Regions from separate parts of the Ligilactobacillus cholophilus genome, predicted to be linked through region 1. Evidence: predicted binding sites of a transcription regulator. Region 1 holds the regulator's gene; each other region holds the start of a gene.
The links. Region 1 encodes LexA, which represses DNA repair genes until DNA is damaged. Its sites were predicted from a motif close to CNAACANNTGTTNG; they were not measured.
Positions count from the first base shown of each region.

Region 1 (5,214 bases):
TTTTAATGTTTTACAACTTTATGCGAAGAGTTGTGGCATTTTTAGTCCGCATTTTAAATGGGAAAATTACAATTTTAAATAAAGATAAATTACCACAGGGCAATTACATTCTAGTAGGACCACATCGAACATGGTTTGATCCGTTATTTTTTGCACTTGCTGCATCGCCCAAACAATTTGCCTTTATGGCTAAAAAAGAACTCTTTAAAAACCCTATTTTAAAATTTATTTTAAAAAATGCAAATGCATTTCCAGTTGATCGTGAAAATCCAAAACCATCTGCAATAAAAATTCCAGTAAAGTGGCTACGAAATCGGGATATATCATTAATTATGTTTCCATCTGGAACTCGTCATTCACAAGCTATGAAGGGTGGCGTAACTTTAATATCAAAAATGGCAAATGTCCCCATTGTCCCTGCAGTTTATCAAGGACCATTAACTTTTAAATCGTTACTTTCACGTAAAAAAACTGTAGTTGCTTTTGGTGATCCAATTTATATTGATCGAAAAACAAAACTCACAGACGAAAACCAAAAGAAGGTAATTAAACAAATGGAACAGGCATTTAATAAATTAGATAATGAAATTGATCCAAATTTTGTATATATTGATCCTTCTTCTAAAAAATAAATTTAAATAAATATAAAATGAGAGACTTTGACAATGTCATGGTCTCTCATTTTATATAGTAAAATTAACTATTTATATTAAGAATTACTTTTTCTTATTGTTTTCTTTTGCATAACTAGCCTTCATTGAAGTCATCATTTGATTAATTTTTCTTTGTGAAGGCTTTTGTCCCATTTGAAGCATCATAGTTCTAAGCATTTGTTCATTAAATGGTGGGTTCTTTTTTAAATAGTTTTCAAGATATTTCTTTGCAACAAAAAAGCCACCAATAAAACCAGCAATTGCTCCAAGTACAACAAATAAAATTACAAATCCTGTTGACAAGATTTAGTCCTCCTTACAAATAACATATAATTAATTTTAGCGAAAAAATTATAAAAAATAAAGGACTCTTAACAAAAAACTAATTAGTCATCACGCAGTCCACGCTTACGTTGTATTTCCTTAACTTTTTCAGGAGTTACTTCATTACCATTTTCATCATATACTTGAAGCATTTCGATTTGACTACGAAAGTTATTTTTAAAAGTTGCAAGATATTTTTTGTATAATTCTTTTTGTTCTGCTGCTTCTTCTTCAGTTAAACCTTCATTTTTCTTTTTATGTGAAAGTTCATTGATTCTTTCGATTAATTCATCTGAAATCTTACCATTTTTTTGTTCCTTGTTTTCAGACATTTTAATCCTCCTCTCAATCGAATTTACTAGTATATTTTACATAAATATACTTTTTTAATCAACCAAAAACGAACTTTTGTTTGTACTTAAAAAAAAATTATGATAATATCAAACTAATATAAGATTAACGAGGTAACATTATGGCAAAATCAATTGAAGAACGTCAAATGAAAGTCCTTCGTTTTATCTATGAAACCGTTCAAAAGAAGGGATATCCTCCTACTGTACGTGAAATTGGCGAAGCAGTAAATTTATCATCTACATCGACTGTGCATGGTCACTTAACACGCTTAAGTAATCGTGGTTTTATTACAAAAGATCCAACAAAACCACGTGCAATTGAAGTGACTGATGCAGGAGTAGAGGCATTAGGCGTAACTAAAAAATCAAATGTTATTCCTATTATTGGAACTGTGACAGCAGGACAACCTATTTTAGCAGTGGAACAAACTAGCGATTATTTCCCGCTGCCACCTAATTTTGAATCTGCAGATGATTTATTTATGCTTACAATTCGTGGTGAAAGTATGATAAATGCTGGAATTTTAAATGACGACAAAGTAATTGTTCGAAAACAAACTTTTGCAGATAACGGAGATATTGTTATCGCAATGAATAACCAAAATGAAGCTACATGTAAACGTTTCTTCAAAGAAAAAAATCATTATCGTTTACAACCTGAAAATGATATGATGGATCCTATAATTTTAAATCATGTAACTATTTTAGGAAAAGTCATTGGGCTTTATCGTGATAGCATTTAAAAAACCTAAGGTTAATTCCTTAGGTTTTTTTCTAAAATTCAGTTTTTATTTGATCTGACATTTTTATTAATTCTTTTGCATGTTCAAGTGTTAATTCAGTAATTTCAGATCCAGACAACATTCTTGCAATCTCTTTAATTTTATTTTTGGAATTTAATTTCTCTACACAAGTTTCTGTACGACCATTAATTATTTTTTTATAAATAAAGTAATGATGATCAGCAATTGCTGCAACTTGTGGTAAATGAGAAATACATAAAACTTGGGATTTTTGAGCAATTTGTGAAATTTTTTCAGCAATTGCTTGTGCTACTCTACCACTAACTCCAGTATCTACCTCATCAAAAATGATACTTGTTACTCCTTGTTTTTGAGAAAAAATTGTTTTCAAAGCCAACATAATTCTTGAAAGTTCGCCACCAGAAGCAATTTTAGCTAATGGTCCCATTGATTCTCCTGGATTTGTCTGTATATAAAATTCCACATCGTCTAATCCTTCATTAGTTAAATTTTTATTTTCTTTAAATTTAACCTTAAAAATGGCTTTATCCATATATAATGCGCTTAATTGTTTGTGTATCGCTATTTCCAATTCTTGAGCGCTTTGATGCCTTTTCTTTGATAATTTTTGAGCTAATTTAAGTGCTTTACTATATGCGTTTTGAACTTCTTGCTCTTGTTCTTCTATGTTTTCTTCTCCACCTTGCATATCATTTAATTCTACTTTAATTTTGTTTCCATAGTTAATTATTTGTTCTACAGAATCTCCATATTTTCTTTTTAGTTGATGAATTAACTCTAATCTTTGCTCAATCTGATCTAAGCGACCTTCATCCCACTCCATTGAATCTAATTGTGAAGAGATTTCATGCGATACGTCTTGCAAATTATAAAATGCATCTGATACTTTTTCATAGATGTTATTTAAATCATCAGAATAATCCGAAACCTTTCCTAATTCATCCATAGAAGTTCCAAGTTGACCAATAATATCAGAATTACCATTTGTTAAAACCTGATAGCTATTTTCTAACGCGCCATGAATCTCTTGGTAATTATCCAAACGATCTTTTTCTTCATTTAGTTCAATTTCTTCATTAGGTTTCAAATCAGCATTCTCAATTTCCTCTAACTGAAATTGTAAAATATCAAGTCTTTGAGCCCATTCCTTTTCATTTGCTCTTCTTTTTTCAAGTGCTCGTTGTAATTTTTGGTATTCTTTAAAGGCTTTGTGAAACTTATCAATATCTTTATTTAATTCATGGTTATAATCATCTAGTAATCCCAAATGCGTTTCAGGCCGCATTAATGATTGATGTTCATTTTGTCCATGGATATCAATTAACAATTCTCCAATTTTACGCAATGTTGTTAAATTAACTAATATACCATTTACTCTGCAAACATTTCTTCCCGTTTTATATAAATCACGTTGAAGTATTATAGTACCGTCTTCATGGTCAATTCCTAATTCATCAAGAATACTAAAAATTAATGTTTCTTTTGGTAATAAAAATTGTCCTTGAAGAGAAGCTTTATTAGTTCCATTACGAATAAAATCTACGGAACCTCTACCACCTGCTAAAAGTCCTAATGCATCAATAATTATTGATTTACCTGCACCAGTTTCACCTGTTAAAACCGTCATCTTTGATTGAAAATCAATATTTGCTTTTTCAATTATTGCAAAATCTTTGATTACTAGCTCTTGTAACATTGGTATTGCTCCTCTCTTAACTATTGATTTTGTAATGTGGCATGTGCACGTTTTACAACTTCATCTATATTAATATTTGAATAAATTTCGCCTAAACCGCTAACTTTCTTTAAATGAACTAGAAATTCAATATTTCCATGTCCACCTGTAATTGGTGAAAAATCTAAATTACATACATCATAACCATTTTCAACTGAAAAATTAACAATTTCATTTATTACTTCTTGATGAACTTTTTCATCATGTATAATACCATGTTTTCCAACTTTCTCACGTCCAGCTTCAAATTGAGGTTTAATAAGTACAACTAAATCTCCATTTGTTTTTAAAATAGAATGAAGAGGTGGCAAAATTAATTTCAATGAAATAAAAGAAACATCTGTAGTTGCAAATTCCGGTTGTCCTTCATTAAAGTCCTCTAACTTGCTGTAACGAAAATTAGTATTTTCCATTACTACAACTCGTTCATCTTGTCTTAACTTCCAGACTAATTGATTAGTTCCAACATCTAATGCATAAACTTTTTTTGCTCCATTTTGCAAAGAGACATCTGTAAATCCACCAGTTGATGAACCGATATCTAATACAATTTTATCTTTAACTGATAATTTAAATACCTTTAGTGCCTTTTCAAGTTTTAATCCACCACGACTAACATATGGCATCTTAGTTCCCTTAAAATGTAATTTAATTTCAGGAGAGATTTTCATACCAGGTTTATCTAATCGTTCTTCATTTTCACCTAAAATCTCACCAGCCATTACGGCTCTTTTTGCCTGTTCACGACTTGAAAATAATCCTTGTTGAACTAGCAATACATCAATTCTTTCTTTTTTCATGACTAATCCCTTAATATTTAAAATATTCTAAAAATCCCATTAATAATTCTATATCAAAATTATTCTTTGATAATTCATTTAGATTTCTTGACATTTCACCTATTAGTTTATTTAAACATTTTTTAGCGCCATCCAGGCCTAATAAAATAGGATATGTATTTTTATTTTCAGAATTATCTTTATGTACATTTTTGCCGAGTTGTTCTTTATTTCCAATTACATCTAAAATATCATCATATATTTGAAAAGCAAGTCCGAATTTCTCGCCAAAATCAACTAATATTTTTTCTTGTTTCTGATTTGCATTTCCTAATAGAGATCCAGCATAACAAGCATATTTAAGTAATGCAGCTGTTTTACCTAAATGGACTTTTCTTAATTGAGATAAATTATATTCTTGTTTTTCTCCCTGTATATCTCCTACTTGTCCATTAATCATTCCTTCCGGACCCGCAGCTTTACTTAATCCACTAATTAATTTTATTTTTAAATCATTGTTTAATCGTGTATTACAGATACATTCAAATGCAGTTGTTAATAATGCATCACCAGCAAGAACAGCCATTGCTTGTCCAAAAACTTTAT
Region 1 covers NZ_CP127832.1:715,725-720,938, forward strand. Annotated here, with positions in the region: gene QPK35_RS03765 (lysophospholipid acyltransferase family protein) at 6-632, shown strand; gene QPK35_RS03770 (YneF family protein) at 717-956, opposite strand; gene QPK35_RS03775 (DUF896 domain-containing protein) at 1,040-1,309, opposite strand; gene lexA (transcriptional repressor LexA) at 1,450-2,073, shown strand; gene recN (DNA repair protein RecN) at 2,105-3,790, opposite strand; gene QPK35_RS03790 (TlyA family RNA methyltransferase) at 3,811-4,629, opposite strand; gene QPK35_RS03795 (polyprenyl synthetase family protein) at 4,640-5,214, opposite strand, start outside.

Region 2 (5,214 bases), 530 kb from region 1:
AGCTCATGGAATTCCAACTTTTGTATTTGAAAGTCTACGTCCAACACCTGAACTTTCATTTACAGTACGTCATTTACATACATATGCAGGAATTATGATAACTGCAAGTCATAATCCTAAACAATATAATGGTTATAAAATTTATGGCGAAGATGGGGCTCAAATGCCACCTAAAGAGTCTGATTTAATTACAAAATATATCCGTCAAGTTAAAGACTTATTTGATGTTACAGTTGCTGATAAGGATTCATTAATTGAAGATGGCACAATGAAAATTATTGGCGATGAAGTTGATCAAGCATATTTAGCTGAAGTTAATAAAGTAACAATAAATCGTGAATTAGTTGCCGAAGAAGGCAAATCAATGAAATTGATTTTCACACCATTACATGGAACAGGTGCCATGCTTGGCGAAAAAGCATTGAAGCAAGCTGGATTTGAAAACTTTACAATGGTACCAGAACAAGCAATGCCAGATCCTGATTTTTCTACAGTTAAGAAGCCAAATCCTGAAGATCCAGCTGCATTTGACTTAGCAATAAAATTGGGAAAAGAACAAGGAGCAGACTTATTAGTTGGGGTTGATCCTGATGCAGATCGTCTCGGAGCAGCAGTACGTCAACCTAATGGTGAATATAAATTATTAACAGGTAATCAAATCGCAGCATTATTATTAAATTATATTTTAACAGCACATAAAAATGCAGGCACATTACCTGAAAATGCTGCAGCAGTAAAATCAATTGTTTCAAGTGAGTTTGCAACTAAAGTAGCAAATAATTTTAATGTTAAAATGATAAATGTATTAACTGGCTTTAAATTTATTGCAGAACAAATTAAAAACTTTAATCAAGATCATTCTCATACTTTTATGTTTGGATTTGAAGAAAGTTATGGATATCTAATTCGTCCATTTGTACGTGATAAAGATGCAATTCAATCAACGGTTATGCTTGCAGAAGTTGCTGCTTTTTATAAGAAACAAGGTATGACTTTATACGATGGGTTGCAAGAATTATTTGAAAAATATGGTTACTTTGCAGAAAAGACATTATCATTAACATTTGATGGTGTAAATGGTGCACAAGAAATTAGTGATTTGATGACTAAATTCCGTGAAGAAGCACCAGAACAATTTGCAGGTTTTAAAGTTAGTGCACTTGAAGATTTTGAAAAGTCTACAAAAACATTGATTGATGGTAAGACTGAAAAAATTAATTTGCCAAAATCAAATGTACTTAAGTATATTTTAGAAGATGGAACTTGGATTGCAGTCCGTCCTTCAGGAACTGAACCTAAGATTAAGTTCTATATTGGAACACAAGCAGACACACAGGATGAAGCAATTGAAAAACGTGATCAATTTGAAGCAACTGTGATGGCTTTTGTAAAGGGCTAAGATATTAAAAAGTTAATAATAATAAAAAGAGGTTGTAGTTAATGGCCTCTTTTTATTTACATTTATATAAATAGAACAAAGATTTATACGAAAATACGTTCGATGTGCTAGAATGTTTATGATTAAGCTTAAAGAGAAAGGAGTGTTTTTGATGATAGAAAAACAAGTTGATAAAAAGTTTGATCTTGTTGCTCCATATAAACCAACAGGAGATCAGCCTAAAGCGATAAAAGAATTATCAGATGGATTAAAAAAGGGAGAAAAATCTCAAATTTTATTAGGAGCAACAGGTACAGGTAAAACGTTTACTATTGCAAATGTTATTAAAAATAATAATAAGCCAACATTAGTTTTGGCTCATAATAAAACTTTAGCAGGGCAATTATATGGGGAATTAAAAGAGTTTTTCCCACATAATGCAGTAGAATATTTTGTTAGTTACTATGATTTTTACCAACCTGAAGCATACGTACCATCTAGTGATACGTATATTGAAAAAGATTCAAGTATTAATGATGAAATAGATAAATTGCGGCATTCAGCTACAAGTGCATTACTTGAAAGAAATGATGTAATAGTAGTTGCTTCAGTATCATCAATATTTGGATTGGGTAGTCCTTTTGAATACCAGAAACATACAATCTCATTACGTGTGGGACAAGAAATTAACCGAGATGAATTATTAAAAAATTTAGTAGATATTCAATATGATCGAAATGATATAGATTTTCAACGTGGAAGATTCAGAGTACATGGGGATATTGTTGAGATTTTCCCTGCTGCACATGATGAACGAGCATTAAGAATTGAATTTTTTGGTGATGAAATAGATCGTATACGTGAAATTGATCCACTGACTGGCCAAGTATTTGGTGATCGAAAGCATGTTGCGATTTTCCCAGCAACTCATTTTATGACAAATGATGAACAATTAAAACATGCAATTAAGAGTATTGAATCAGAATTAGATAAGCGCACGAAAGAATTGCATAAAGAAGGTAAATTACTAGAAGAACAACGATTAAAACAACGAACCACATATGACATTGAAATGCTTAAAGAGATGGGATATACGAATGGTATTGAAAATTATTCACGTCATATGGATGGAAGAAAAGCTGGTGAACCACCATACACATTACTAGATTTCTTCCCCAAAGATTTTTTAATTGTTGTAGATGAATCACATGTAACAATGCCACAAGTACGTGGAATGTACAATGCCGATATTTCTAGAAAGCAAATGCTAGTTGATTATGGATTCAGGTTACCTAGTGCTTTAGATAATCGCCCATTAAAATTAGCTGAGTTTGAAAAACATGTGCATCAAATTATTTATATGTCAGCAACCCCTGGCCCTTACGAAAAAGATCAAACAAACCATATTGTTGAACAAATTATTCGACCTACTGGATTACTAGATCCAACAATAGAAGTTCGACCAGTTATGGGGCAAATGGATGACTTAGTTGGTGAAATTAACAAGCGTGTAGAGCGACATGAAAGAGTTTTTGTAACAACCTTAACGAAGAAGATGGCTGAAGATTTAACTGATTACTTTAAAGAATTGGGGATTAAGGTAAAGTATTTGCATTCAGATATTAAAACTTTAGAGCGGACGCAAATTATTCGAGACTTAAGATTAGGAAAATTCGATGTTTTAGTTGGAATTAATTTACTTCGTGAAGGAATTGATGTTCCTGAAGTATCTTTAGTTGCTATCCTTGATGCAGATAAGGAAGGATTTTTAAGAAATGAGCGTTCCTTAATTCAGACAATTGGACGAGCTGCTCGAAATGCTAATGGTCATGTAATAATGTATGCAGATGAAATTACAGATTCAATGCAAAAGGCAATTGATGAAACTAAAAGACGGCGAAAAATTCAAGAAGAATACAATAAAAAGCATCACATTGTTCCGAAAACAATTCAAAAAGACATTCGTGCAGAAATTAAAGCTACTGAAAATGATGAACAAACAGACAATACAAATATAGATTTTGAAAAGATGAATAAAGCTGAAAAACAAGAAATGATAAAACGTCTAAAAGAACAAATGAATCAAGCATCAAAAGATTTAAACTTCGAAGAAGCAGCATCTTTACGTGATACAATTTTAGAATTACAAGCACAAATAAGTTAGGAGGTAGATAAATTGGTTCAAAATAAAATTGAAATTCATGGGGCACGTGCACATAATTTAAAAAATATAGATGTAACAATACCTAAAAATAAACTTGTTGTTATTACTGGATTATCTGGTTCTGGAAAGAGTTCATTGGCGTTTGATACTTTATATGCAGAAGGACAAAGACGTTATGTAGAAAGTTTATCATCATATGCACGACAATTTTTAGGACAAATGGAAAAGCCTGATGTTGATTCGATTGAAGGACTTTCGCCAGCAATTTCAATTAATCAAAAAACAACTTCAAATAATCCAAGGTCAACAGTCGGTACAGTTACAGAAATAACTGATTATTTAAGATTGTTATGGGCCCGAATTGGAGTACCAATTTGTCCTAATGATGGTCATAAAATTACAAGCCAATCGCCTCAACAAATTGTGGATCGAATATTAAAACTTGAAGATCGAACAAGAATTCAAATTTTAGCACCAGTAGTTCAAAATAAAAAAGGTCAACATAAAGAAATATTTAAAAAGATTCAACGTAAAGGTTTCGTTCGAATGATTGTTGATGGAGAACAACATGAGATTAGTGATGAAATTGAGTTAGATAAAAATAAAAAACATTCTATATCTATTGTTGTAGATCGGATTATTATCAAAGAAGGAATTCGATCACGTTTATTTGATTCAGTGGAAGCAGCATTAAAATTGACAAATGGCTATGTTTCAGTAGATGTGATAGATGGTAAAACATTACAGTTTTCTGAAAAATTAGCATGTCCATATTGTGGATTTTCGATTAAAGAACTTGAACCTAGACTTTTTTCATTTAACGCACCTTTTGGAGCTTGCCCGGATTGTGATGGATTAGGAGAAAAGATTGAAGTAGATCCAGATTTAATAATTCCAGATAAAAATAAGTCTATACAAGAAGGTGCAATTGTTCCATGGAGAGCTGAAAGTTCAAAATATTATTACTCTTTACTAGAACAATTTTGTATTCTTAATAAGATTGATATTACAAAACCATATAAAAAATTAACTAAGAAACAGCAGGAAAAATTATTATATGGTGATGCTTCAAAAGAATTTCATTTTAATTTAAAAAGTGAATTTGGGAAAGTAAGAACTGTTGATATGAAATTTGAAGGAGTAATTCCAAATATTGAGAGAAGATATCGTGACACTTCAAGTGCTTTCAATCGAAATATTTTACGGCGGTTTATGACTAGTCAAATTTGTAAAATGTGCCATGGATATCGCCTAAATCAGCAGGCATTAGCGGTGAAAATTAATGGCATGCATATTGGGGAAGTTTCAGATTTACCAGTTGATCAATTAGTTGATTTTTTTGATAATTTAACATTTACTGAACAAAAGAAACAAATTGCTGAACCAATCATTAAGGAACTTCATGATCGGCTCACATTTTTAAAAAATGTTGGATTAGATTATTTAACATTGTCTCGTTCTGCACGCACTCTTTCTGGTGGAGAAGCTCAACGAATTCGATTAGCTACACAAATTGGTTCTAATTTATCGGGGATAATTTATGTTTTAGATGAGCCATCAATTGGACTACACCAACGTGATAATGATCGTTTAATAGAATCATTAAAAAAGATGCGTGATTTAGGGAATACATTGATTGTTGTTGAACATGATGAAGACACAATGAAAGCTG
Region 2 covers NZ_CP127832.1:184,415-189,628, forward strand. Annotated here, with positions in the region: gene QPK35_RS00990 (phospho-sugar mutase) at 1-1,399, shown strand, start outside; gene uvrB (excinuclease ABC subunit UvrB) at 1,551-3,542, shown strand; gene uvrA (excinuclease ABC subunit UvrA) at 3,555-5,214, shown strand, end outside.
Region 2: uvrB (excinuclease ABC subunit UvrB) is a predicted target of LexA. The motif match lies at 1,488-1,501, and genes of this name have one in related genera.

Region 3 (5,214 bases), 170 kb from region 1:
ATCTTGCTTCAGTATAACGCATAGCAGCAGCAGGATCTCCATCCATTGATCCATTATTACCATTCATTTCAATTAATGGTTCACGTAATTTCCAATCTTGACTTAAACGTACTAAAGCTTCATAAATTGAAGAATCACCATGAGGGTGCAAATTACCCATAACATTCCCAACTGATTTAGCTGATTTTCGAAAAGCTTTATCAAATGTGTTACCGTCCTCATTCATTGCAAATAGAATTCTACGTTGAACCGGTTTTAGTCCATCTCGAATATCCGGTAAAGCACGTTCTTGAATAATATATTTGGAGTATCTACCAAATCTTTCACCCATTACAGCTTCAAGTGAAAGTTCTTGAATATTACTTGTGGTCATTTTAATTCTCCTTATTAAAGTTAAACAAAAAAATCATATCTAATTGTTGTTAAAACAACGTTTCTTCTTCATATCTTTTTAAATCTTCATCATTGATTGATCCGTGTGCTCCCTCAGCTGCAACTGTATCCAACAAACTTCCATCTTCTTCAAGTGAAAACTTAACATTTTTTTCAATCCATTTTCGACGAGGTTCAACTTTATCACCCATTAATGTTGTTACACGCTTTTCAGCAACTGCATCATCGTCAATTTTTACACGAACCAAAGTTCTTGTTTCCGGATTCATTGTTGTTTCCCAAAGCTGGTCAGCATTCATTTCACCTAAACCTTTAAACCGTTGTAAAGTATAACCCTTACCAAACTTTTTAGTTTCTTTTTCTAATTCAGCTTCAGTCCATGCATATGACACTTTAAGTTTTTTGTTTACTTTCTTTTGTACTTTATACAATGGTGGTAATGCAATATATACTCGACCAGCATTAATTAATGGTCTCATATATTTGTAAAAGAATGTTAAAAGTAATGTCTGAATGTGAGCACCATCAGTATCCGCATCAGTCATAATAATAACTTTATCATAGTTAGCATCTTCAATTTTAAAATCGACACCAACTCCGGCACCAATTGTGTAAATCATTGTATTAATTTCTTCATTCTTCATAATATCTTGCAATTTAGCTTTTTCAGTATTTAGTACTTTTCCACGTAATGGAAGAATTGCTTGAAATTTACGATCACGACCTTGTTTTGCAGAACCACCAGCAGAATCTCCTTCGACTAAGAAAAGTTCATTTTTGCGAGCATTTTTAGATTGTGCTGGAGTTAACTTACCTGAAAGTAATTGATCTTTCTTTCTACGTTTTTTACCATTACGACTTTCATCACGAGCTTTTCTTGCTGCTTCTCGTGCATCGCGAGCTTTCATTGCTTTGCGAACTAAATCTTGAGCAAATTCACCATTTTCCATTAAATAATATTGCAATTGTTCACTTACAACACTATCAACAATTGAACGTGCTTCAGGTGTCCCTAATTTTCCTTTAGTTTGACCTTCAAATTGAAGAAGTTCTTCGGGAATTCGAACAGAAACGATTGCCGCTAATCCTTCCCGTACATCATTTCCATCTAAATTCTTGGAACGCTCTTTTAAAAGTCCAACTTTACGCCCATATTCATTAAAAGCTTTTGTCCAAGCAGTTTTCATTCCTGCTTCATGAGTTCCACCATCTTTAGTACGAACATTATTAACAAATGACATTATCGTTTCTGAATATCCATCATTATATTGGGCAGCAACTTCTACTTCAACACCATTTTTACTGCCTTCAAAATACATTACATCACCTAATGTATCTTTATCTTCATTTAAATATGAAACAAATTCTTTAATTCCTTCTTCAAAGTGGAAAATATCTTGTTCGCCACCATCTCGTTCATCTGTTAAGGTAATTTTAACTCCCTTAAGCAAGAAGGCTGATTCTCTTAAACGCTCTGCAAGTGTATCATATTTAAAGTGTGTAGTTGAAAAAATCTTAGGATCCGGCTTAAAGGTTACTGTAGTACCACTTCTTTTAGTTGTTTTACCGATTTTACGTAGTGTGCCAACTGGTTGCCCACCATTAATAAAATCTTCTTCATATTCAATCCCATCACGAACTGTATTAACTGTTAATTTTTCTGATAAAGCATTAACTACAGATGCACCAACACCATGTAATCCACCAGAAGTCTTATACTCACCCTGGCCAAATTTACCACCAGCATGTAACACTGTAAATATTACTTCAACAGTTGGGATCCCCATTTCATGCATTCCGACTGGCATTCCACGACCATAATCCGCAACTGTTATTGATTCATCTGGATGAATTGTTACATCGATCTCTTTTCCATATCCAGATAATGCTTCATCCACTGCATTATCAACTATTTCATATACTAAATGATGTAAACCACGTGAATCAGTTGATCCAATATACATACCAGGACGTTTACGAACAGCTTCAAGTCCCTTTAATACTTGAATTGAATCATCACCATAATTATTCTGTGCCATTGTGTTGTAACCTTTCTACTAATAATAATTTCATTAGTTATCGTTATTTAATAATATATCGAACTACAAAGTCTTTTTCAAATTTTGAAACATACGTTCTAGAATTATATCACATCTAAATAAATTCTACGAATAAAATATAATTGAAGACATATTAAATAAGTGATAAAATTTTAAAAGAGTTTTGATAAGGAGGTCTACTTTCATGAGTTGGAAAATTCCTGTCATGTTAGTTATTGGATATCTTTTAGGTTCAATTCCTTCTGGCGTATTAATCGGCAAAATCTTTTATGGAAAAGATATTCGAAAATTCGGTAGTGGAAATATGGGTACTACCAATACATTTCGTGTTTTAGGTAAAAAAGCCGGAATTATTGTTCTTTTAATGGATTCATTAAAAGGAACATTAGCTGCATTGTTACCTTACTTTTTCCATTCAAATGCAAATCCACTTTTAATTGCTCTTTCAGCAATTTTTGGTCATGTATTTCCTATTTTTGCAGGCTTTAAAGGTGGAAAAGCTGTTGCTACGAGTGCTGGTGCATTATTAGTTTATAATTGGAAGTTCTTTTTGCTTGCATGGCTTATTTTCATTATAACTATTTTCATTACAAGTATGGTTAGCATGGGAAGTATGGTTGGTTTTGTTGTAGTAACAATTGTAGCATTTTTCTTCCATGATCCCGTTTTAATCGGTGTATCATTTGGTCTTACTATCTTTGTATTTATTCGTCATTGGAAAAACATTGAACGTATTAAAAATGGTAAAGAAAATATGGTACCTTTTGGTATTGTATACTGGCTAAAACAACGTAAAAAAAATAACTAATTAAAAAGCGACTGAATATTCAGTCGCTTTTTTAATATCCATATTTAAAAAATAGAGATTTCATAATTAGCTTTAAAAATTTCATGTGGTGCAAGTTGATTGCTTGCAAATTTATGTTTAAAGTCTAAATCACTATCTGTAGTATCTGCTAATCCCCACCATGGTTCCAAACAAACAAACTGACCTTCTTTTGGATAGCATGACCATACTCCCAAATACTTCGCATCTGAGACAGCTAGTACCACTCCATGATCTGAATTATTATCTGTTAATTCTACAGTTGTAGGTTCTTCTCCTAAATCTAGGATAATTGCATCATCTTTAAAAAGATCATGACTTACTGCTAATTCAGATGTTCTTTCTTCTTTCAAATGATTTATATCTGCATAAGAACCTTTTAATGGAATAATATTTCGATTAGCTTTTGGCGTTAATTTTACTGTATAATCGTCATAAAATTTATCCGAATTCATTGGCACCTTAAATGCGGGATGCCCACCTATACCAAACCAAATTTCTTCTTCACTAGGATTCTCAACCTCATATGAAACTCTTAAGCTTTCTCCATTTAATTCAAAAATTAATCTTAAAATAAAATCATAAGGGTACATTTTTTTCGTTTCTTTTGAAGAGTGTAATTCAAGCACTACATAGTTTTCTTTTGAATTTACTATTTCAAAATCCATATCTCTAGCAAAACCATGTTGACTCATATGATATTCTTGTCCATCAACAAAATATGTATCATCTTTTAAGCGCCCTACAATTGGGAAAAGTACAGGCGCATGCCGTCCCCAATATTTGCTATCAGCACTCCACATATATTCTTGACCAGTTTTTTTATCAATAAAGCTAACAAGTTCTGCTCCATGTTCATTAATTGTTGCACTAGCTTCTTGACTTTGAATCGTTATTGCCATATTTACACTTCCTTAATTCATATTAGAGAATATAACGTGATAAGTCTTTGTTGGCTGCAATTGATCCAATTTTATCCTCAACATATGCTTCAGTAATTGTAATTTCACCCATTTGCATATCAGGACCTTCAAAAAGTAAATCTTCTAATAATTTTTCTAAAATAGTGTGTAAACGTCTTGCACCAATATTTTCATTTTCATGATTTACTTTGTATGCAATTTCTGCAATTTTTTCAATTGCTTCCATTGTAAATGTAACTTCAATATTATCTGTTCCAATCATTGCAATATATTGCTTAATTAAAGCATTTTTTGGTTCAGTTAAAATCTTAACAAAATCATCTTTTTTCAATTCATCTAATTCTACACGAATTGGGAAACGACCTTGTAATTCAGCGATTAAATCACTTGGTTTACTTTCTGCAAAAGCACCAGAACCAATAAATAAAATATGATCGGTGTTTACCATGCCATATTTTGTTTTAATTTGTGATCCTTCAACAATTGGTAAAATATCACGTTGTACACCTTCACGTGAAACTTGACCATTACCACTGCTTTGTTTTCCATTTGATGCAATTTTATCAATTTCATCAATAAAAATAATACCTGAGTTTTCAGCACGCTTTATCGCTGCAACCGCAATATCTTCTGATTCAACTAATTTTTCTGATTCTTCTCTGATAAATACTTCCCGCGCTTCTTTTACAGGTAATGTTCTCTTGACTTTGCGCTTAGGCATCATTGAACTTAAATCGCTTAAATCTAAGCCCATTTGTTCAAGCATTCCTGATTCATTACTTAATTGTTGCTTTGGATCATCCATTTCAATTGTAATTTCTTCATTTTCCAAGAATCCATTTTCAAGCTTTTCTTTGATGCTCATACGCTTATTGCGTGTTTCATCATCAACTGGTTCTTCTTGAGCTGGATTTTGCATTTCAGATAATGCACCTTGTTGGATATCCTGCATTAATTTCATAAAATCAAATTGATTATTAACATTATTATTCTTGTCTTTTTTCTTTTGTAC
Region 3 covers NZ_CP127832.1:540,966-546,179, reverse strand. Annotated here, with positions in the region: gene parC (DNA topoisomerase IV subunit A) at 1-373, opposite strand, end outside; gene parE (DNA topoisomerase IV subunit B) at 423-2,432, opposite strand; gene plsY (glycerol-3-phosphate 1-O-acyltransferase PlsY) at 2,638-3,261, shown strand; gene QPK35_RS02900 (aldose 1-epimerase family protein) at 3,306-4,181, opposite strand; gene hslU (ATP-dependent protease ATPase subunit HslU) at 4,204-5,214, opposite strand, start outside.
Region 3: parE (DNA topoisomerase IV subunit B) is a predicted target of LexA. The motif match lies at 2,519-2,532, and genes of this name have one in related genera.